DNA from 4 places in the Litoribrevibacter euphylliae genome. Region 3 is predicted to be linked to each of the others. Evidence: predicted binding sites of a transcription regulator. Region 3 holds the regulator's gene; each other region holds the start of a gene.
What was found. The regulator FNR, encoded in region 3, switches genes on or off when oxygen is low (the NO sensors DNR and NnrR bind a similar motif). The targets are predictions, from matches to a motif close to TTGATNTANATCAA.

Region 1: ACFOEK_RS00780 (OmpW/AlkL family protein) is a predicted target of FNR. The motif match lies at 3,039-3,052, and genes of this name have one in related genera.
Region 2: ACFOEK_RS04920 (histone deacetylase family protein) is a predicted target of FNR. The motif match lies at 2,578-2,591, and genes of this name have one in related genera.
Region 4: ACFOEK_RS15165 (polyhydroxyalkanoic acid system family protein) is a predicted target of FNR. The motif match lies at 3,176-3,189, and genes of this name have one in related genera.

Annotation. Positions count from the first base shown of each region.
Region 1 is NZ_JBHRSZ010000001.1:198,677-204,436, reverse strand. It holds gene minD (septum site-determining protein MinD) at 1-403, shown strand, start outside; gene minE (cell division topological specificity factor MinE) at 407-658, shown strand; gene ACFOEK_RS00790 (DUF2804 domain-containing protein) at 740-1,747, opposite strand; gene ACFOEK_RS00785 (DUF3187 family protein) at 1,916-2,911, shown strand; gene ACFOEK_RS00780 (OmpW/AlkL family protein) at 3,133-3,804, shown strand; gene nhaA (Na+/H+ antiporter NhaA) at 3,888-5,084, opposite strand; gene ACFOEK_RS00770 (Crp/Fnr family transcriptional regulator) at 5,199-5,690, opposite strand.
Region 2 is NZ_JBHRSZ010000002.1:723,300-729,059, reverse strand. It holds gene ACFOEK_RS04925 (alpha-2-macroglobulin family protein) at 1-1,292, opposite strand, end outside; gene ACFOEK_RS04920 (histone deacetylase family protein) at 1,505-2,434, opposite strand; gene ACFOEK_RS04915 (bifunctional acetate--CoA ligase family protein/GNAT family N-acetyltransferase) at 2,697-5,453, shown strand; gene ACFOEK_RS04910 (SRPBCC family protein) at 5,517-5,760, opposite strand, start outside.
Region 3 is NZ_JBHRSZ010000004.1:312,170-317,929, forward strand. It holds gene ACFOEK_RS08875 (hypothetical protein) at 1-436, shown strand, start outside; gene ppnN (nucleotide 5'-monophosphate nucleosidase PpnN) at 499-1,884, shown strand; gene fnr (fumarate/nitrate reduction transcriptional regulator Fnr) at 1,952-2,731, opposite strand; gene ACFOEK_RS08890 (sulfite exporter TauE/SafE family protein) at 2,919-3,914, opposite strand; gene ccoS (cbb3-type cytochrome oxidase assembly protein CcoS) at 4,018-4,224, opposite strand; gene ACFOEK_RS08900 (heavy metal translocating P-type ATPase) at 4,237-5,760, opposite strand, start outside.
Region 4 is NZ_JBHRSZ010000006.1:255,550-261,309, forward strand. It holds gene ubiB (ubiquinone biosynthesis regulatory protein kinase UbiB) at 1-1,647, opposite strand; gene ACFOEK_RS15155 (ubiquinone biosynthesis accessory factor UbiJ) at 1,634-2,323, opposite strand; gene ubiE (bifunctional demethylmenaquinone methyltransferase/2-methoxy-6-polyprenyl-1,4-benzoquinol methylase UbiE) at 2,338-3,090, opposite strand; gene ACFOEK_RS15165 (polyhydroxyalkanoic acid system family protein) at 3,253-3,528, shown strand; gene ACFOEK_RS15170 (FFLEELY motif protein) at 3,611-4,357, opposite strand; gene ACFOEK_RS15175 (alpha/beta hydrolase) at 4,400-5,302, opposite strand; gene ACFOEK_RS15180 (hypothetical protein) at 5,578-5,760, opposite strand, start outside.

The sequences.
Region 1 (5,760 bases), on a different contig from region 3:
TGATGAAGCCATTATCGTTACCAACCCTGAAGTGTCTTCTGTTCGCGATTCAGACCGCATCATTGGTATTCTACAAAGTCGCTCACGTAAGGCTGAAGCTGGCGAAACGGTTAAAGAGCACTTGTTGGTAACACGTTACAACCCTGTACGTGTTGCTAAAGGCGAAATGCTTTCCGTTGAAGACGTGGAAGAAATCCTTGCCGTACCTTTATTGGGCGTGATTCCAGAATCAGAATCTGTTATCAAGAACTCAAACCAGGGAACACCTGTGATTCTTGATGATAACAGTGACGCAGGCCAAGCATATCAAGACATGGTCTCTCGACTTCTCGGTGAACAAGTGGAATATCGCTTCCTCGAAGCCGAAAAGAAAGGCTTCCTTAAGAGAATGTTTGGTGGCTAAACAATGAGTATTTTTAGCTATTTCAAAAAGGAACCTAAGGCGACGGCATCTATTGCAAAAGAGCGTCTGCAAATCATAGTTGCTCATGAAAGAACCGCAAGAAATCAACCTGATTACTTGCCAGAAATGCAGCAGGAAATTCTCTCAGTGATTCGTAAATATGTATCGATTGCGGATGACGATGTTCAAGTTCAGCTTGAAAACTCGGATGATTGCTCAGTGCTTGAATTAAACATTACGCTTCCAGAGAAGTAAGAGCGTATTCCTCTGAGCTCATAAAAAAGCGCGATTAAGATCGCGCTTTTTTATGCCTGCTATAAATGTACCTACAATAAATTACCACTTGGCGTAATGGTCTTCCGCATAACCAGGCACATGATTAAAGACCACCGGACTACCATCATCCGAAATGATCGTCCCCGAGTAATGACCAAACATCTGCTTGAAGTTCGAAGCCAACAGCCCCACATTTAACTTCTCAGAGCGACAACCTTGTGGCAGGAAATCTAACGCTACACGCCCACACTCCGAAGAAACTTTCCAAGGCTTTTGCATATCCTGCCGATCAAACTCAAAGCGTACGCCGCCTAATTTGTGCAATTGCCCATCGACCCATAACCCGTTCTCAGTGGTACCGGTTTCATTGACCCCGGAAGCAAGATTTAACCCGATGGTTCGATCCAGTTCATCCCGACCAGAAAAACACGCCCAATTCCAAGCAGTTTCACGACGCATATAACCACAAGACCAATCAACGCTTCCCAAAGCCTTCATTTCATCTAAGTTATAGCGTTTACCATTAACATCAAAATGCCCAGACGCAGCGAGACCTGCTGTTTTTTGAGTAAACACCCAACCGGTATATCCAGCCTGAGAACAGACTCGCAACGGCTCGTAGCCTTCGTTTTGCTGTAATCTAAAATTTGCGGAGAACTTGTTACTTTGAACCGAAACATGGGTATCCGCATCTCGTTGCGAGATACTTGCTTGAGTCCCCATCCAAGAAAATTTAGACTCTGCAAAATCCGGTGTAGTAGATATATTTGTTCCTATTCCCAAAGGACTGATCACACTTTTTTCAACAACCAGTCCTTCGTCTTTTGTCCAAACATAAAAAAAACAGTTACTCACTAACTTTAAGTTCACAATGGCAATCCCCGCCATAAACTCTTCGGTGAGTACACCAATAAAATGGAACTGATTGAATTTTCGTTTCTTGCTGGAAAGCGACTGCAGTTTGTCCATGGTATTGGTTAAGGGGAAGTCCAAATAGTTAACATCATCCACCGGCTCTTTAATCCATCCAAAATAAGGCTTTCCAACTGCATTAACTAATTTGTCCATTTTCATCCCTTCAACGACTGACTTTTTTATTGATTATGTATTTTCTAGACCGCAACTACACTACTTAATCCCCAGATAGATTGCTATGTCCTAACTAACTATCTAGGATGGATAACAGTCCGAATTTGAACACGATTCCAAATATTAAGAATAACTCTAAGGATTGAAATGATCAGAATGCGCACAATTCCTTACCTATTTTCACTGACCACCGTTTCCTTTACGACCTTTTCACTATCAGCTATCGCACAAGCTGAAGTTAATCCGATAAATAGCCGCTTCTCCTCTCCTATTGAAAGCCTGTTTAATCTGCCCGGTATGTCAGAAACACATCTGCTCGATTCAGGACAAACAAAGGCCAGAGTTAAAGTCGAAGTAGTCAGCAATGCCGTCACTATGGATAATGCCCCGGAAGTCGTTCGCTTTGATGGTGAAACCTGGCGCTTAACACCAAGTTGGAGCATGGGGTTCGACAATGGCTGGCAAGCATCCGCAGAGCTTCCTATCGTTCGTCACTCCAGCGGCTTTCTAGATAACTCCATTGATAAGTTTCATGAAGTTTTTAATTTTCGTGAAGGCAGTCGAGATGACTTTCCGAGAAACGAACTGGTTTATGGCTATCAAAATGGAAGTGATCTCGATTACATAATACAAGGCAGTGAAAATGGCATTGGCGATCTGAGGTTACAGCTCAGCAAATCTTTCACAGACTCTCCTTTTATTGTCCATTTACACCTTAAAGCGCCCACCGGGGATGAAGATAAACTAATGGGCAGCGGAAGCTGGGATGCCGGAGCCAGTGTCAGTTACTTAAAAACACAGATATTTGAGATTGATACACTGTCGTTTGCAGCTGAACTTGGTCAACACTACCTTGGTGATGCAGAACAAATAAGAAATCAGAAAAAGCACGTCACAACGCTGCACACAGGCATTTTTTGGGAAGCGATTCCTGATGTCATCCTCAAAGGACAGCTCGAAAGCCACAGTAAATTATCAGAAAGTAATCTCGAGCCTGTAGAAAGTGAGGCATTGCAACTGACGTTAGGGTTAACCCTATATACGGCTTCATCACACCAGTGGGACATTGCTATTTCAGAGGACTTAAAGACTGATTCCACTGCCGACGTTACCTTTTTTGTTGAGTGGACCAGTTTGTACTAGCGATCTAATCACCTAAAAGTCCACACCTAAATGGCTGGAAATAAAGATTCCAGCCATCAAAAACCCATGACATGGATCAATAACCCCATCAAATATACCCATTTGTATATCATGGGCATTCTTCGAATTGATTCATATCAATATTCAAACTTCCTCCGCTCATAAACTACGCCTAACAATTTAAAACAAACAAAAAGTGCTCTGCGATCTTGGAGAAAGTTATGAAAATGAACAAGTTAGGTGCTGCAATTTTAACTGCAACGTTGGCAATGTCAGGAGCGACAGCCGTTCATGCGTATGATGCTGGCGACATTATCGTCCGTGCGGGTGCAGCAACAGTTGAACCTGAAAATGCACCAAATGGCGATATTTTGGTATCCGCTTCCGGTGCTGACACAGGGCTGAACGCCGTTGTAGATAACGACACTCAGCTTGGTTTGAACTTTGTTTACATGCTATCTCAGAATGTGGGTGTGGAAGTGTTGGCCGCCACTCCATTTGAACATGAGGTTTATGTAGAAGGCGCTGGCCTTAAAGTAGGTTCAACTAAGCACCTACCACCAACCGTTTCACTGCAATACTTCTTGCTTGGAGATACAGATTCGAAGTTCCAACCATATGCGGGTGTTGGCTTAAACTACACATGGTTCTTCGATGAAAACGCGAATTCTTCTGATGGATTTTCAGACTTGGATCTTGATGATTCTATGGGCTTTGCCGCACAAATTGGGGTCGATTACCTAGTTACAGATAACATCCTACTTAACGCGTCTGTCTATAAAATGGATATCGATACAGACGCTACTGTTAATCTAGACGGTGTAGGTACATTGAAATCAGACGTTGAGATTGACCCGATGGTTTACATGGTAAGCGTTGGCTACAAGCTGTAAGTCTTCCTTTCCAATACCCAAAAATCAAAAAACCGGTTCATATGAACCGGTTTTTTCGTATCTTAATGTTTACCTTGAACTTCCTAGCGATGTTCTACTTCGGGCTGGTCAGCCGGCGTTTTTGGCAATACTTTATACAGTAATAAGTAACCAACCACCGATGACAGTATTGAACCAAACAGAATACCTAATCGATCATCCATTTGTTCTCCGGTTTGTTCAAAAGCTAACGAACCAATAAACAAACTCATGGTGAAACCAATACCACACAAGATCGACACCCCATACAGTTGTGCCCAACTCACACTCTTAGGCAGCTTAGCCAGTCCCATTTTGATCACTAACCAGGCGAAACCAAACACACCAATTTGCTTACCAACAAACAGCCCCATTGCAATACCAATCGGTAACGGATCCAAGAATCGTTCTAATGACATTCCTCTTAAGTCAACCCCCGCATTAGCAAAAGCAAAGATAGGCACAATAACGAAGGCAACCGATGAGTGAAGATCATGCTCTAATTGACGTGCCGGTGACTGCCCGTGCTCATCCTTAAGTTTTAACGGAATAAAGAAAGCCATCACCACACCCGCTAAGGTTGCGTGTACACCTGATTTTAATACCGATACCCAAAGCACCAAACCAATCAGAATGTAAGGGGCAATTTTCACCACACCACGACGGTTTAAAATGGCTAACCCTGCAATGGCCAACCCAGCGACCACAAGCGACTCAACCGACAAATCACTGGTGTAGAAAATTGCAATAATGATGATCGCACCGATATCATCAATGATCGCCAAAGAAACTAGAAATACCTTGAGCGCAACCGGAACGCGACTTCCCAACATTGCCAGAATACCTAGAGCGAAAGCAATATCAGTAGCCGCAGGAATCGCCCAACCAGCAATAGCTTGTTCGTTCCCCCAGTTCATTCCCACATAAATAAGCGCAGGCACCAGCATACCGCCAACCGCACCTGCTGCAGGAAGAATGATCTGCTTAGGATCAGAAAGCTCTCCTTCAACAAGTTCACGTTTTAACTCTAAACCGATCAGGAAAAAGAAAACGGCCATCAAGCCATCATTGATCCAAAGAAGCAAAGGCTTATTGATTTCAAAAGCCCCAACATGAACACCCATATAGGTAGAGAGAAAAAGCTCGTAATACTGATCCAGTGGGGAATTGGCAAACACCAAAGCCACGGCAGTCGCAATGATAAGTAGTATTCCTGAAGCCGACTCCAACTTGAGAAAATCCTTTAACATGCTTTGTATCATTGAGTTTATACCCTTTTGATCGACAGAAAGAGAGTTTTATATATCATCTAATAATACATCAGAAGATTTATATTCTATATTGCTATAGACAATAAAAAAGCCAAAACGTCCGTACTATACCAGATCGACCAGCTGTCCGCTTACTTGGCGTAGTCTTTGACTCATTAAACTTGAGATTTTCCAGAGAATTTTAAACGCAAGATGTGACTGACGCTCGCTCATCTCCATGAACTTTTGTTTTGTTAATAACAAACAAATACAGGAAGAATCCGCTACTACTTCAGCCGAACGTGGTTGACCATCAATCAAACTCATTTCACCAAAGGTTTGAGGGCTTTTTACTTTCGCAATGGACTTCTTCTGATTACTTGTTGTGGACTTAACAATTTCCACTCTTCCTTCGACCAGAATAGCCATAGTCTGGTTCAGTTCGCCTTCCGCAAACAAGACCGTATTTGGCCGAACCTTATATGCCTGAATAAACTTTCCTAATGTGACCAATTCGTCCCATGACAAATCATTCCCCCAAGAAGTTTTATCCAACATTTGAGCAAGTTCATCAGGGTTTACTTGAAGACGCTCAACATTCTTCTCTTTGGGGAGCATAGTTATTCCTCAAAAACACAATAATCACCGTAAAAGCGAGTACATCGCCTTTTATTAATAATAGATAACT
Region 2 (5,760 bases), on a different contig from region 3:
TGCTTCACTTTGAGGTAAATGGCTCGGCGTTCCGGGACATCAAGCTTCAAGTTGTAGTACGGAGAACTGGCTTGTTCGTTTTCCATCCATTCTGGTGACAGCTTGGTCATCTTGCTGGTAGACAAGGATGTGGCACGATCGAGATTCCAGTGGCGATTGGTTTTTGGAAGTAAATAGACATCCAGATTGTCTTGGATTTCGTTGAAAGTAATACCGTCAGTGAATTGTAGGTTCAGGATTTGCTCTGGCTGGTTGTCCTGATTTCTTAGGATACGAACGTCGGCATTAGTTACTTTTAGGAAGTTGCTGATGTTTGGTAGTAGTACTTTCTCATCAATGCGCTCAGCAAGGGTAGAGTCTGAGCCCATGCTTAGCAGTTCTTCAGTAACAATGAGATGCGCATACTCTTCGTGTTCCGGAAGATCAATTTGTTCACTCTTCAGATAGATTTCACGATCATTCAAACCGTAGTTAACTTCAAAACTTGGTTTAACCGTTTGCGTAAGCTCTACCATATTTCCGGTCTGCGGCTTGAGGATTTCAAATCTTAAATGATCACGAATATTGTCTCGCTTAACGGGATGAGAGAGTTTTAAGGTAGCAACCAAGTGTTGTGCGTTGCGTTTGGTTGGGTCTTTATAAAGCTCGAACTTTTTGACGGTTGCCTGGAACGCAAAGGTGGTGAACTCGTAGCTGAGATCCGCCATTTCAATATGTTCGGCAAAGAAATCTTCTGCAAAAGTAACGGTGTAATCTTGATCCGCAGGCCAGTCGGCTTCCGGGGTGAACTCAATACGATTGTCGCCGACCCAACGCCATGTACCCGCACGATTAGGGAAGAGTTTGATGCCTTTTGTGATTTCTTTATCTACGCCATCAATCGGAGCAACAGACAAACGACCACTCGGGCGTTCAATTAGACCCGTTGATAAGTAAGTCGAATAATCAACTTTCTGATAGTTAAAAGAAATGACCAGAGGTTTAGGGCGGATGACCTCTTCATTCTCAGAGAGTTTTGGCGTATAGAGCTTGGCCACAACCTTGGGTGGTTTAGGAACAAACAGGTGATAGTAAGTGCCGCCGAATAACCCGAGAAGTACCAGACATATTGTCCAGAAGCGTTTTGGTTTGGTACGACGAGTGTTGTTGATGCCAGAAATCCAACCGGGAATCGACCAGCTGATGCCTAAAAAGCGATAAAAGATCAGGTTCAAAACCCAAGTAATGGGCGAAAAGATTAACTTAACAATGAACCAAAGAATCGACATCAAGCTTGATGCGATAGCAAACATGGCACTTCTCCCTGTGGCATTTTCTCTGAAATATTTTAGACGAGCTTACGCTAACGTGAGGCGGGGAAGTATAACTTTCGACCGAAGGTGCGTCACCGGAAAAATCTTGGAAACCGCTAAACAATTGTATCAGTTTGTAATGGTATGGAATGAGGCTGAAGCTCTTCGCGTAGTAGCGAATTGAGTGAGGTGATGGATGAGCCTAAAATCGCTTATTGTTTCACCCGAGAAAGCATCAGAGCCTTTTCATCACCAGCAAATACGCCTAAGTGAGCACTGACGCAGTGGGGCAGGGCATCCAGTGAATAACCACCTTCCAGCATGCTGACGATTTTACCGCCACAATATTTGTAGGCTTGGTTTTGTAGCCAACGAGTCAGCCAGGCGAAGTCGCGAGTTTCCCACTCCACCGTGGCCATTGGATCTTGACGATGGGCATCAAATCCCGCAGAAATAAGTATGAGTTGTGGTTGGTGAATAGCCAGTGCCGGTTCCCAAACATCATTCACTGCTTGGCGCATGAAGTCGCCGTTGCTGTGCTCTTCAATGGGTAGATTGACTATGTGTTCCGGCAAACCATACCAATGACTGTTTGGATAATACGGGTGTTGAAATGAAGTGCAGACTAAGGCTCTTGGCTCGTCTCGTAAGCATTCGATGGTGCCGTTGGCTTGGTGAACATCAAAGTCGATGATGGCAACGCGCTCTAATCCATAATGATCGAGGGCATATTTGGCGGCTATGGCAATGTTACTAAAGAAGCAAAAGCCCATGGCTTTACGAGGTTCGGCATGATGACCTGGTGGTCGAGTGGCACAAAAGGCAACTCGGCTGGTTTTGCCTGATTTGTTTCCAGATCCTAAAACGGCATCCACCGCATTCATACCTGCCCCGGCGGCGTACCAGATGGCATCCATTGAAGTTGGGCTAAGTGCTGTATCTTCATCGACCATGATTAAGCCATGGGATGGTTCAATGCCTAGTAACTGATCTATGTATCCAGCCGGATGAACAGACTCAACCCACTTGCGATCCGCCTTTGTCGCCATCTCTTTATTCAACGCATCAAAAAATGGCTGTTTTTCCAGATGCTTCATGATTTCAATCAAGCGCTCCGGGCATTCAGGATGGTGATCCGTCATGCGGTGTTCCAAGCAAGCGGGATGCGTAATAAAGGTGATGTCTGACGGTGAGTGATCTGTCATACGAATTAGGTAAGCGTTCTGTCTGTTGTAATTTTTGGCAAAGTATACTCTCTAACTTAGCCGTGTCGTCAAAAAAAGTATTGAGATAGGTTAAGTTTTGTTTAGTTCCCACATGCTTTCTAAGGACAAGCACAATATACTGCGGACATAACCTATCCACAGAGTTCATAAAGGGAATTAACTTGTAGGTCTGAATGGTATGGCGACTAAGTATCTTAAATATTTCTTTGAACCTCGTTCGATTGCTGTCATCGGTGCTTCGGATAAAGAAGGCAAGATGGGGCAGATCGTCCTTAAGAACTTGCTTGAAAGTGATTACAGTGGCCAGATTTATGCGGTGAACAAGCAGAAGTCGGGCGATATTCAGGGGGTTCCTACCTATAAGCGCATCAAATCCCTTCCTGAAAAACTCGATCTAGCCGTTGTGTGTACACCGCCGGAAACCTTATTGCTGATCATGCAGCAGTTGGTGTGGAAAGGCGTTCGTGCAGTCATGTTATTGACCGGTGGTTTGTCTCGTAAGCATTCCTGGTTCGATAACAACCTGAACCAAGCCGTTCTTCGTTTGGCGAAAGTAAATAACGTCCGGGTGATTGGTCCGAATACTTTGGGTCTGATGTCGTCAGTAAACCCGATCAACATCAGTTATGGCCATTTGCCGATTCATAAAGGCAATGTAGCGTACGTGGGGCAATCCGGAACAGTCGCTAGTAGTGTATTGGATTGGGGGCATGCTCATGGTTTTGGTTTCTCGCACTTCATTAACCTCGATGATCGGGGGGATGTGGATCTTGCCGACATTGTGGATTACTTGTCATTGCATCGTTCAGTACGAGTGATTCTTTTGCATGTGGAGCACATCAGACGACCTGAAAAATTCATTGCTGCGGTGGGCGCGGCTGCCAAAGCTAAGTTAGTGGTTGCCGTTCGAACCGGGGACAGCGAAGGGGTGATCGGAGATGGTCATCGAGTCGCACAAGGTATTCACGATTCGGGTCGAATCTATAAGCAGATGTTTCGTCGCTTGGGGGTGATGCAGTTGCGTTCCCCGTTGGATCTGATGGAAAGCTTACCGATTTTGGAGCAACAACGTCGTTTTAAAGGCAATCGATTAGCCATTTTATCCAACAGCATTGGTATGGCGATGGTGGCAACGGACCGACTCTATGATCACTCCCGTTCCGAGCTGGTAAAGTTGAGCGATAAAACCATTGAGCAGCTCAATAAGGTGTTACCTCGTTATTGGTCTCAAAAAAGCCCGGTGGATTTGGAAGTGGGGGCTTCTGCTAAAACTTATATCAAAGCGGCAGAAATTATTTCTCAAGATCCGAATGTGGATCACTTGTTGATTCTTCATGTGCCAAGCGCACACGCTCATTCCTATGAGATTGCTGAAGCCCTGGTGCAGCATCGTGATAAATTACGTATACCGATTATGACCTGTTGGGTGGGAGAAGGCAGCTTAGCAAAAGCTCGCTCCTTGTTCGATCAACACGGCATTCCTTCGTTTAATAGCCCGGAAGTGGCGGCGCAGGCATTTCGTCAGTCGGTGAATTATCACTACTCGTTAACCATCTTGCGTGAAACGCCATTACGTTTACGTCTTGATGAGTGCAAAGACGCGACGGTTGATATTCTGGATCGCTACATCAAAGGCGATGAGTTAGCACCTGATACGCTAGTGACGTTATTAAGCCAGTATGGCTTGAAAGTGGTTGATACTGCTTTTGATGATGATCCTGTTTCTTTAATTCGTAAGGTCGAAAAACTGGGATACCCGGTTAATTTAACCATTATTAATCAACGCCGGTTAACTCCGTTTTCCTATCGTGATGATCCGTTAAAGTGGCGAGGCTGTCAGCGCAATATCGTTGATGCAAACGAACTTGCTCAAGCGGCAGAGACTTTGGTTAAACGCTATAAGAAACAAGATCCGAATGAACGCCTGATCTGCTTTAGTGCCCAGAAAGTGCTGAAACCTACTTTGGGGTTGCAGTTCAATATGGGGGTAACCCGGGATGACGTGTTTGGCCCGCTGATTTTCTTCGGTGCGGGTGGGTCAACCGTTAATATTCGCTCGGATCGGCAAGTGGCGTTTCCACCGTTGAACATGACTTTGGCAAGCGACTTGATTCGCCGTTCTTACGTGTCGCATCTGCTCAGTGATTTCGGTGAGATTGGCGAGCTGCAAAAGAAAATTCTGGCTAAGACCTTAGTAACCTTATCGCAGCTTGTGATGGATCATCCTAAGTTAGCGTTACTCGAAGTCTCGGCTCAGTTTGAACATAAAGATCAGTTGGTGATTTATGATGCTTCCGGAACCGTGGGTTACCCTTCGCAGCCGCTTTTTCACGGCTACCCAGAAGAGCTGACATCACACTACACCTTGAAACGTAGCAAGCAAGAAGTGACGTTACGCCCGATTATGGCTGAAGATGCACACGCGATTATCGAGTTTCAGGAAAGCATTTCACCCGAAGCCAATCGCTTCCGTTTCTTCCATCGCCAAGCTCGGTTTTCTGCCACCGAGATCGCGCGTTTAACGCAGATTGATTACGACCGTGAAATGGCCTTTGTGGCAACACAGCGTAAATCCCACTCTCAAGAAGAAAAAATTCTTGGTGAAGTTCGTACTTGGACTGATCCGGATAATGTCTCTTCTGAGTTCGCGGTTATGGTACAAGACCAACAAACCGGTGAAGGCTTGGGTATGGCGTTGATGAAGAAGATGATCAGCTATTGCCGTAAGCGCGGCACCTTATCCATGGTGGGAACGGTGCTACCGGATAATTCGGGGATGCTTAAGCTGGCTGAGAAGCTTGGATTTGAAACGCAGTACAATCAGGAAGAGCAGGTGACTGAACTCTTCTTACCTCTGAACAAGCCAAAAGAAAGCTGGCAGAAAGTACGTTTGGCTGCATTGGCAGGGAAAGAAAGTGCGCATAAAAAATCCTAAGCCCGATTCTGAATCGGAACTTAGGATTTTCGAAGCGAAATTGTTCGGAATGTTCTTAACGAATTACGCTTTAAATACTTCGTGAAGGTTGTCGATGTACTTATCGACCATACCTTCAAACTCCATTTTTACAACCGGCGAAATCATTGCACGAGTTAGCTTAGGCAGTGGCAATGTCAAGGTCGCTTTGGTTTCAAACACGATATCAGTGCCGCCGTTGGCCGCTTCAGTAATTTTCCATGTTCCAAACACTTCTGCGTTGCTGTCTTTGGTTTTAGCCGGTTTCCAGGAAATATCACGAGTAGAT
Region 3 (5,760 bases):
TAAAGTTAAGTTGATGAAATATCCCATGATCAATTTATCTGGGCGTGTTGAAGAAGGGGTTATTGATGCCGCAGCCTATGCTTTCAAAGGCATCGATGAAGAAGAAATCACTGCCGGGTGGATGTTAATCAAGAGCTATCAGTCTTCCGCCGAACAAGAGTCTGATAGCGCTGCTCCCGAAGGCTGGGCTTGGTACATAAATCAACAAGCGCTTTCGGATGATATCATGAGTCATGTGGAATCTTTTTTGCGGAAACATTCAGAGCAAGTTCAAGCCCTTTCTGTGATGACTGGGAGTATTACGATTGGGTGGAATGAACAAGGTGATATTTCAGAATTGGATGGTTTTGAACTTTGGGTAAAAGAACTTCGTCAATTATTAACGGTTTATTTTAAACGTCTTAAAGACGAGAGAGTGGAAAATATCGGGGAGTAAAGAATTAAATCTCTTGATCCTCAACTAGAATTATAAATGGAATTACTGGCAAGGAGTGCGATATGCCATCAGAAGTAATTGATTATTCAGTATTGTCGCCAGTCGGCAGCTTGGACGTTCTGTCTATCAAAGAAATTAATAAACTCAGTGGATTAAACAAAGGTAAGCTTTACGAAATGTTTCGGCGTTGTTCGTTGGCTGTAATGAACAGCGGAATTGATAACGACGATATTGAGCAATTGGAAAACCAGTATTTAGACTTTGAAATCAGCATTGTTCCTCAAGCTCGTGGTGCATGTATTGCGGTACAAAATGCCCCAGCAAGAGCCTTTGTTGATGGAAAAATGATCCAAGGGGTGAAGGAAAATTTGTTCTCGGTACTGCGAGACATTATTCATTTAAGTAGCCAGCTGGACTTAGACGCGTTGAATGAAATTGGCTGTGGGCCTATGGTCACCGAAGCTGTTTTTCACACGCTTCGCCAAGCTAATGCGCTACAAGCTCGGGTTGATCCCAATATCATTGTTTGTTGGGGTGGACACTCCATCAGTGAACATGAATACGATTACACTAAGGAAGTGGGTTATCAATTAGGTTTGAGAGGCTTTGATATTTGTACTGGCTGTGGGCCAGGCGCAATGAAGGGGCCAATGAAAGGCGCCAGTGTGGCGCATGTAAAACAGCGGATAAAACACCCTCGCTACATTGGGCTAACCGAGCCGGGCATCATAGCAGCGGAATCACCTAATCCAATCGTAAATGAATTAATTATTCTCCCTGATATCGAAAAACGTTTAGAGGCGTTCGTTAGGTTAGGGCACGGTATTGTGGTCTTTCCTGGTGGTGCTGGCACCGCAGAAGAAATTTTGTATCTGCTTGGTGTCTTAATGGGGAATAAGCACGGTGCTGAGATTCCTGTTTATTTCACTGCTCCGAAAGAGTCGGCGGATTATTTTCAGCAAATAGACGCGTTTATTGGCGATACCTTAGGGCCTGAGGCGCAAGCGCTTTATGAGATCATCATTGATGACCCGGAAAAAGTCGCAATTGAGTTGCGTTCGCGCATGTCTGAAGTGAAGGCAAACCGAAAGGATCGTAAAGATGCATACTATTTTAATTGGATGCTAGAAATCGATTCTATTTTTCAGGAGCCTTTTACTCCAACTCACAAAACCATGTCGGAATTGAGTTTGGATACCGATTTGCCACCGCACATATTGGCCTCTCAATTACGACGAGCGATGTCTGGAATTGTGGCGGGTAATGTAAAGGAGCAGGGGATTTCTGAAATCCATAAGTACGGTCCGTTTAAATTGCACGGTGAATCTAATTTGATGAAGAAGTTGGATACTTTGCTGGCTTCGTTTGTTCATCAAAAACGTATGAAATTACCGGGTAGTAAATACGTACCTTGTTATGAAGTCGTAACGGAACCTGTTACCAGTTAATGATGTAATCACAGAAACCAAAAGGCCCAGCATTTGCTGGGCCTTTTGGTTAATGAAAGAAAATATATTAGCCGACGACTCGCTTGCCACATGCGCTGGCGGTACCGTCTTGAAGGTCTGCCAGTTCGTATAGGCCTGCGATATCAATCAGTTCAATATCACGGCTGCTGTCTAGGAAGCGAATAAGTTCTTTTTGCTGGAACTTACTGAAAATACGGCTAACGGTTTCTACCGCAAGACCAAGGAAGTTACCTAGATCGTTTCTGGACATGGTCAAACGGAAACGAGATGCAGAATAACCACGACGATGGAAACGTTCCGATACAGACACCAAGAAGGTAGCCAAGCGTTGTTCGGATGTTTTCTTACTAAGCAGTAACATCATTTGCTGGTCTTCGGAAATTTCTTGGCTCATGCTCTGAAGAACCTGATCTCTAAGTTCGGGGAGATCATCAGCAAGTGCATCCAAACTGTCGTATGGAATATCACATACCGTGGTTGTCTCTAGTGCAACGGTAGTAATTGGATATTTCTTATTGAATAGTCCGTTAAGGCCAATCATTTCACCGGCAAAATGGAAACCGACAATTTGTTCTTCACCGGACGGGCTGGTAATAAAACTCTTCACGCTGCCTGAACGGATGGCTAGAACTGAGTGAAAATCGTCACCTTGGCGCCATAGGGTCTGACCCTTTTGGTACGGTCGTCCTCGTTTGATGATGGCGTCTAAACGGTCAATGTCTTGTTCGTGAAGTGACAGTGGTAGACAAAGTGAGCTTAGGGAGCAATCCTGGCAGCTAACTGCGGTACCGCATCCTTTGACGCTGGAAAATTTGTTCTGAGGCATAGTTCAGTGTCCGATTAAGTTTGCCAATTTATATCACAGCTTCTCCATTCTTTAAAGCACGTTTATGGTGCGTTTACAGAAAAGTAACCAAAAGGTCAGCATGTGATATGGCTTCGTTCTAACGTGATAAATCCCTACCTTAATAATCTACAGTATAGGTGTTACTAAGTGATGTAGTTTTAAATACTCAGTGGTTCATTTTAGAGTGGTCCATCTCTGAATGATCCATATGAGAGTGATCCTGTTTCCTAGTGTCTGACGACATATCAGTATGATCCATCTGTGAGCGGTTCATACCGGAGTGATCCATTTGAGAGTGATCCATCGTAGAGTGATCTACCTGTGATTCCGTTTGCATGGCACTGTGGTCATGCATCGAATGGCCTTCATGATTACTGGTGTTGCTGGAATCATGATTTTCATGGTCACTATGGTTTGTATGGTCACCGTGGTTTGAATGGCTACTATGGTTCATATGGTTGTTATGGCTCGAATGATCACCGTGACCAAGTAAGTGCTGACTGTTGCCCCAGATAATCCAAGCGCCCATCAGGATCATCATAATGGCAGCAAGATTACGTACGTTTTTATTTCGTATGATGTTGCTTAATTGTGATGCCAGAAGCCCTGTTGCCAGCATTGTCGGTAGAGTACCTAAACCGAATGCAGCCATAACCATCGCCGAACTCGTAGGGGACGCGTTCGCTGAGGCCAAAACAAGCGTGCTATAGACAAGGCCGCAAGGAAGCCATCCCCAGAGTAATCCTAGAAACAGAGACTTTTTAATAGTATCTGCAGGCAAGAAAGGCTTAGTCAGAGGTTGGATGTGTTTCCAAACCCATTGTCCGGGTTTTTCAATTTTTGTGATGGCCCGAGACCAGTCGGCCACATATAGACCCATAAGAATAATAAAAATACCCGCGACTAGGCGGAGAATCATGCCAATGGTGGGGGATAGGTTGGTAAGTAATGAACTCGCTAAACCTACGATCAGTCCGATCAGTGTATAGCTGCTGATTCTGCCTAGATTAAAACTTAGGTTTTTAATGAATCGTTCAACTAAGCTGCCTTGAGAGTTAAGGCCGAATGTGCCGGTAATTCCGCCGCACATACCGATGCAGTGTGCACCGCCAAGTAATCCAATTAAGAAGGCTGCAGTGAATGATAAGGTTTCTACGGTCATAAAGTACGTCTAAATAAGTGCTGTTTGTCGGTGCTTGTTTTAAAAGCAGTGCCTTGAAATTGTGTTACGTGCAAATTTCAAAGCATCTCATTATCTTTATGCGTTAGTTATTTTCTTGGTTATTTGATTCTTGCTTCTTGATTGGTTTTGCGTCATCCGGCATCAGATCTTCGTCATCATCGAAAAGTATCTTATGAGCCGGTGTCTCCATATCGTCAAATTGACCGCTTTTGATATTCCATACCAGTGTGATCACGGCAATAGTTAAAAAGATGATGGATATCGGAATAAGAAAAAGAATACTGTCCACGGAGAACCTCAATCATATATTTCTAAGGCGTAATGCATTCAGCACAACGACTAAAGAGCTTGCTGACATTCCGATTGCAGCAGCCCAAGGGGGGATGTAACCCGTTGCCGCTAATGGCAGGGCGACCAAATTATACACTAATGCCCAAGTTAGATTCTGCTTAATTATTTTTCGGCAATGATTAGCGATCTTGAATGCCTTGTTGATGGCACTAAGTTGGCCATTCATTAAAATCATGTCGGACTTGGTTTTAGCCAAATCTGTGGCTTCGTTCATCGCAATGGAGATACCTGCGGATGCAAGTACTGGAATGTCGTTGATTCCGTCACCGATCATGAGTGTGTGCTTTTGCTCTTGGTGCAGTTTAGATAATTGATCTAACTTTCCTTGAGGGGTAAGGCCTGAATGAATGTCCTCAATGCCTAATTTCTCTGCCATGAATTTAGCTGATTGAGAGCGATCACCGGTGAGCATGTGCACGCCAAGGTTTTCACGCTTTAATTGGTCCAGTGTTTCTTTGGCATCAGAGCGAAGTGTGTCTTGGACTTTAAACAGTGCAATGAGTTGTGTATTGGATGCGAGTACGACCCAGTTATCTTCATCAGGCAATAGCACTTCGTTAAGGTTTGTATGGTTCTGAATAAATTCGCTGTGACCAATGTAATAAGTAGTACCGTCCAGTTCGCCGCTTAAACCGCCGCCGGGAGTGATTTCGACATGTTGAGCCGGATTCGTAGAGGTCGATGAAGATGTAGTTGGAAATGCTCTTGCAATTGGGTGCTCTGATGTAGCTTCCAGACGTGAGGCTAAGCTCAGAGCCTCTTGTTCTGAAATATCGGCCGGAATCTGAACTTCGGCAATGGAGAGCTTGCCTTCTGTTAGTGTTCCAGTTTTGTCGAATAACACATCTGTGGTGGTTGGAAGTGTTTCAAGCACGTGGGTGCTGGTGATAACCAATCCAGAACGCTTTAATGATGAGGTTGCAGCCGTGATGGCTGTCGGTGTGGCTAATGAGAGTGCACATGGGCAGGTGACTACCAGTACGGATAGGGCAATCCAAAAGGCTTTTTCTGGATCAATAAACATCCAGGCTCCCCAAACACTTACCGCTGTAATCAGTACTGCTGCTACGAAGCGGCTGGCAATCGTATCAGCAATGCGGGCAATGCGAGGTTTGGACGATTCAGCCTTGTTCATCAATTCCACCACTAGATTCAGGGTGTTCTGATGTCCGATCGTGGTGATCTCAATTTCTATAGGGTGGTCAAGGCAAACGGTTCCACCCATCACTGAGTCGCCCATACTTTTTCTGACCGGTAGGTACTCACCTGTTAATGCTGACTCATCAATGTCTGCCGTGCCCTCAATGACTTTGGCATCAGACGGAATGGTATGGCCTGCTTTCACCAAGACCTTATCGCCTACTGCAATCTGCTCGGTTGGCGTTACTCGGTATTCGCCCTCTCGATACACGAGTGTGGAGTTGGGCATTAAACCGATTAGGTCGTTGGTGACTTGCGAATTCTGGTGCCGGAC
Region 4 (5,760 bases), on a different contig from region 3:
TCAGTAGCGCTTCAGTGCCAGTAAATATATTCCCCCGGCTAAGAGAAGCGCAGTGGGTGTATTCATTTGAGTGATCAGCTCGCTTGCTGCAGGAAAGCTTAATAAGCCAGCTGCAGAAACCAGTACCAAACCAATCATGCGATTACGCTTTGCTTTGGCTTGGTTGTGTAATTCGTTTTGTAGCTGATGAAGTTGCTGGCTCTGCTCTAATCGATGTTGCTCCGCTGATTGCAATTGGCTGATGGCGTGAAACATTAATTGCGGCAGCTGGCGTGTCTGCTCGGCCCAGTCAGCAGCGTGCAGTTGAATATTTTTTAGTACATTAGGCGGCGCCACTCGGTTCTTCATCCAGCCTTCAAGATAAGGTAAGGCGGTTTGCCATAGATCCAGTTCAGGGTAGAGTTGTCTGCCCAGGCCTTCAATATTCAAGAGTGTTTTTTGTAGCAGCACCAATTGCGGCTGTACTTCCATGTCAAAACGACGAGCTACCTGGAACAACCTTAGTAAGAAGTGACCAAAGCTGATTTCACTCAGAGGCTTTTCAAAGATGGGTTCACAAACGCTTCGGATGGCGGCTTCAAATTCATTGACGCGGGTGTGTTTTGGAATCCAGCCCGAATCAATATGAAGCTGTGCAACTTGTCGATAATCTCGGTTAAAGAAAGCCAGGAGGTTTCGGGCAAGATAGATTTGATCGTTCTCGGTGAGTGAGCCAATGATGCCAAAATCGACAGAAATATACTGGGGGGATTGCGGATGCTGGCGAGAAACAAAGATGTTGCCAGGATGCATATCGGCATGAAAGAAACTGTCACGGAACACCTGTGTAAAGAAGATCTCCACACCGCGTTCAGCCAAGATTTTCATATTGGTCTTCTGTTCAAGCAGCTCATCCACATCGGCGACAGGGATCCCTGAAATACGCTCCATAACTAACACGCTGGTACGGGTAAAATCCCAGTAAATTTTAGGAACGTAGAGCAGCTCTGAGTTTTCGAAATTCCGTCTTAGTTGAGAGCCGTTGGCGGCTTCTTTTTGAAGATCTAATTCATCGTAGATGGTGTGTTCATAGTCTTCGACAATTTGCTTAGGATGCAGTCGTTTGCCTTCAGACCAATAGGTTTCCAGCAGGCTTGCCATGAGTTTCATGACAGAGATGTCTTTACTGATGGTTGGCACTAGGTTAGGTCGAATGACCTTAACCACGACTTCGTCACCATTCTTTAATTTCGCAGTATGTACTTGAGCTACCGACGCAGAAGCTAAGGCTTCTTCACTGAATTCATCGAAGACATCATCAATTTTGGTTTTTAGCGAGTTTTCGATGATGGATTTGGCGATGGCAGATGAAAATGCCGGAACACGATCCTGAAGGAGTTTCAGTTCTTCGGCGATGTCATCTGGCATTAAGTCGCGTCGAGTCGAAAGAATCTGACCGAATTTAATAAAGATAGGGCCTAGCTCTTGCAGCGCTAAACGAATTCGTTCACCGCGGGAGAGTTTTTTAGGCGTAGGGAAAAAATGCCAAGGCGCCAACATCAATAGCGCTCGAACATACCAAGGGACTAGGGTTAAGGGTATAAGCTGATCTAAACGATATTTGCTGATAACCCAGATGATCACCAAAATTCGTTTAAGACTCGTCACCTAATTCTCCTTGGGATGTAATGTTTTGTTCGATAGATGGGGATTCTTTGTTGCTATTGCTCGATGATGGGCTTTCGAGCGCTTTAACTCGAGCCATTAATCGGTCGCTGGCAAGACGTAGGGACGTCACTTGTTCGCAGTAGTAATCCACTTCACTGGCGTGTGGAAGAGTTCGTAATTCGTGATGAATATATTCTTCCAGATTGGCCGTCATACTCTGATGGGTATCTTTGATCCATCGAGTGGAAGCGCGAACGCCTTGACCAATTTGATGAGCAATAACGTCGCCGGTGATTTTCGAAAGAAGATATTCCCAGTCGATGGATAAACCTAAGGCAATGGTCATTAACTTTTGAGCCAGATGTTCATCACCGTCCATTCGGATTCGACTGCTGAACAGCGCGCTGTTGTGGTCATCCGCTAACGCCAGTTGTAAAAAATCGAACGTGGCACCTGTAATCGCAAGCTCTGGCACACACTCGTAGTTGTTCATCAGTCGAATACTGTCGTGCTGAAATAACCCATAGATGGTGACTTTGGGCTGTTTCAACGTCAAGGCAATGACCTTACCTTCTAGTTTGGAAAGTTTTGCTTGTGTTACCGGATCTTGCTTGAGGGCCTGATTGATTAGGCCTTCAATCATCGCAAGTGTCGCTGTCGATACCATGTTCAGCATAGTGAGACTGAAACCTAAGGCTTGATGCCTTTGTGAAGCGCGACAATGCCGCCCGTCATGTTGTGATAATCACAGCGTACGAAACCTGCGTCGGCCATCATGTCCTTAAGTGTTTCCTGATCCGGGTGCATACGAATGGATTCAGCCAGATATTGGTAACTTTCGGCATCACCAGCCACAAGTTGACCCATTTTAGGAAGAATGCTGAATGAGTAGGTGTCGTAAACTTTCTCTAGTACAGGGTTAGCCGGCTTGGAAAACTCCAGAATCAAAAGGCGACCGCCTGGCTTAAGCACGCGAAGCATAGAACGCAGTGCTTTATCTTTATCTGTAACGTTACGAAGACCAAACGCAATGGTAATGACGTCGAATGAATTGTCATCGAAAGGCAGTGACTCTGCATTCGCTTGAACGTATTCAATGTTATTTGTCAGGCCCAGATTAGTTAGACGCTCACGGCCAACTTCCAGCATTGAGCTATTGATGTCCGCAAGTACCACCTGGCCTTCGCTGCCCACTAATTTCGAGAATTGCTTAGTGAGATCGCCCGTGCCGCCTGCGATATCCAATACGCGGTGACCTTTACGCACTGCACTTAGATCAATGGTAAAACGCTTCCACAATCGATGAATGCCGCCAGACATCAGGTCATTCATGATGTCATATTTGCTGGCTACTGAGTGGAATACATCTGCGACTTTGTTTGCTTTTTCATTGACTGGCACTTGTTTGAAGCCAAAGTGCGTTGTTTTATCTTGTTCTGTCATAGCGCTATGCTTTCGGTCTACGAAAGTTGTCCTGTGGAAGCTTTAAATTCGGGCTATTCTAACCTTGAAAGCAGGGGTTTGTCTTTTGATAAAGGTCAATTTGTTGAATTCATTGGCTTTGGGGTAGAATGCTCCGCCTGATATCCTAGTCGGTTAGGTGGTATGGCTAAAATAAACGTAAAGAAAAATCATAAGCTAGGTCTTGAACAAGCACTGAAAGACGCTGAGCAGTTGGCGTTGATGCTGGCTGACAGATTTGATGCTAAGTATCAATGGAAAGGCAATAAGCTGGAATTTCATCGTACCGGTGTAAAAGGCTTTCTGGATGTCACTGAAGACACGCTTGAGGTGAACGTTGAGTTGTCTCTACTCATGAGACCGTTTAAAGCGGTTGTTGAACGTGAGATTCATAACTATTTCGAGAAAGAGCTTCGTTAGAGGCTCTTTTTTTTGGGCTGAAGGCTCTTTGCTTTATTGGTTGAAGCTCTTATTCTAGGCCGAAGGCTCTTTGTTAGACGGTTTATATCTCAAACGGGCTTGCTTTGCCTGCGTTTAAGTTCTCTAAAATCTTACCTTCTCTCTTCACAATAATTTCCATGAATTCTTCAGCGCCGCCTAATGCTTTGAAGGTGTTGAATCCTCGCTCTAAGAAGTCATGTAAGCTGCCCAGGCCTTTTTTGTGAGCCGGCTTTCTGATCAGTTTGAGTGTTAAGGAAATAAACGGAAAGCGTACAAGATGGTCGAGATCGTGACCGATCTGTTCGATTAGGTTTAATTGTCGTTGTCGAAGATCTTTTGCCCCGGTGGCTAAATAAGCATCGGTATAGCGTTCTTCTGTAATTTGAGACGCACAGATGGTCAAGGATCTATCCTGGAGAAACATGATGTTTGCCAGTTGCTGATCCAGTTCTGCAGATAAAATGTTTAGCTCAATGGCGTTCGCAACGGTTTCCAGAGTGTCATCGGGTAAGAGTTTTACCAGCGTTGGAAAGACGCGCTCTAGGTCTTTGTCTCGCTGAATGGCGCTGGGAGACAGGTACAGGTCATCAACAAAATAATGTGCGGCGGCTTGATAGCGGTTTGAAAGGAAGAGGTCTTGATGTGTCTGTCGGAGTCGATCTGTTTGCCAGACCATCAGGTGCTGTAACGCCAGCTGCTGGTCTTCTGGTTTAGCGGTGTTATGCCGATCTCGGTTTTGAAGTAAGAGCTGGCGAAGGGCTTCTCCGTGTTTTCCGGATACTGGCTTCGCTAGCTTATCTTTGATCATGTTGCTCAGACTCTTATAACCTTTTGTGATTCCGAGCTAACCCTACTGAAGTGACAGAGGAATCGTCAAAGGTGGAAGACTGTTCGTGTCATCCAACGTAATAAAGTGACTGGTTCCTTTGGTTTCGACCACCCTAATGTTATTGGGGGAGGAGAGGGCACTTTTAAGCATATGATCTTTACACAGAATGCGGTCCCGCTCGGGAATTAATATGGTGCCGCGCTTAATGTTCTTGTAAATATCTGTAGAGGTGTTGTCCATCCAACTTTCAATCGAATGAATGTTGTTGATGATGGTCATTGCGTTCTGTGGGTTTTTAAACAGATGCTCTAGTAACAGCTTTTTCCGGCCTTGTGTTTCACCAAAGAAGGTTTGGGAATAGGTGGAAAGAGGCGTCTTTTCCAGTAAGCGTAGCGCCCAAGGCCACATTCTTGGTGACATGTTGTCAATCAAGGCTTTCGGGATCGGGTGAATCTTCCCCTGAGGCAGTACCGGCGCTTCTAACAGCACCTCGGCATCTTTAAATAACTCAGGGTTTTGACGGATCGCTTCCAGAACTACCGCGCCGCCACGTGAATGACCATGAATGCGGACATTCTTTGAGCTGGCCAGACGTTCCATTGATTGAACTAAAATGGATGCGTCGTATTCAATGGATGACTCAGGATATTCTGGATGATCGAACCAATCAGCATGGGTATGCTCTGGCCCAGTCACTGGAATGTGATAGTTACTGCATGTAAGTAGAATGAGTTCGATGTCTGATTGAGAGTAGGTTTCTGTAAAGTAGCAATGATTCTCCAGAAAACCGTGCACAGCTATTACCGTATGGCGTGCTACGCCACTGTGGTTTCTGACTGAGACGGCAGCTTTTCCACAAAGATATACTTCGCCACTGAAAAGCTCTTGATAGCTCTGTTGAATAGGTTCGATAAGTCTATGCATATGACTCGTTTCCAACATAAATCGGACACCTGACTGATACTTCAACGGTGAACGTTGATTGATTGGTTATATTTATCATTCTAGTCAGTACTTTATGCCACATTATTCAAATTCGTCCTAGATACTAGAAACGCATTGTTGTAAATCGTAGCACAATGTTACATTGCCGAGACGAAAATACGACCAGTTGTAGATCTGCTTGTCGTGGAATCCGAGGAATTGGACGTTTCTGCCGAATTATCGGGAAACAATTCGGCAGTGAGTTAAGGTGGGAATCAGGAGATGGCGTTTAATTCATCAATCGCATTTTGTTGATCTAAGCGTTCCATTGCATCAGCAATATCGCTTTTTGCGGCTTTTTCATAGAGCTGTTTGGCGTCTTTTAACTTTGTTGGGCCATACATCATTAATAGACCATCGGCGTATTGTGTATAGGCAATGGGAAAATCCGGCGCAAC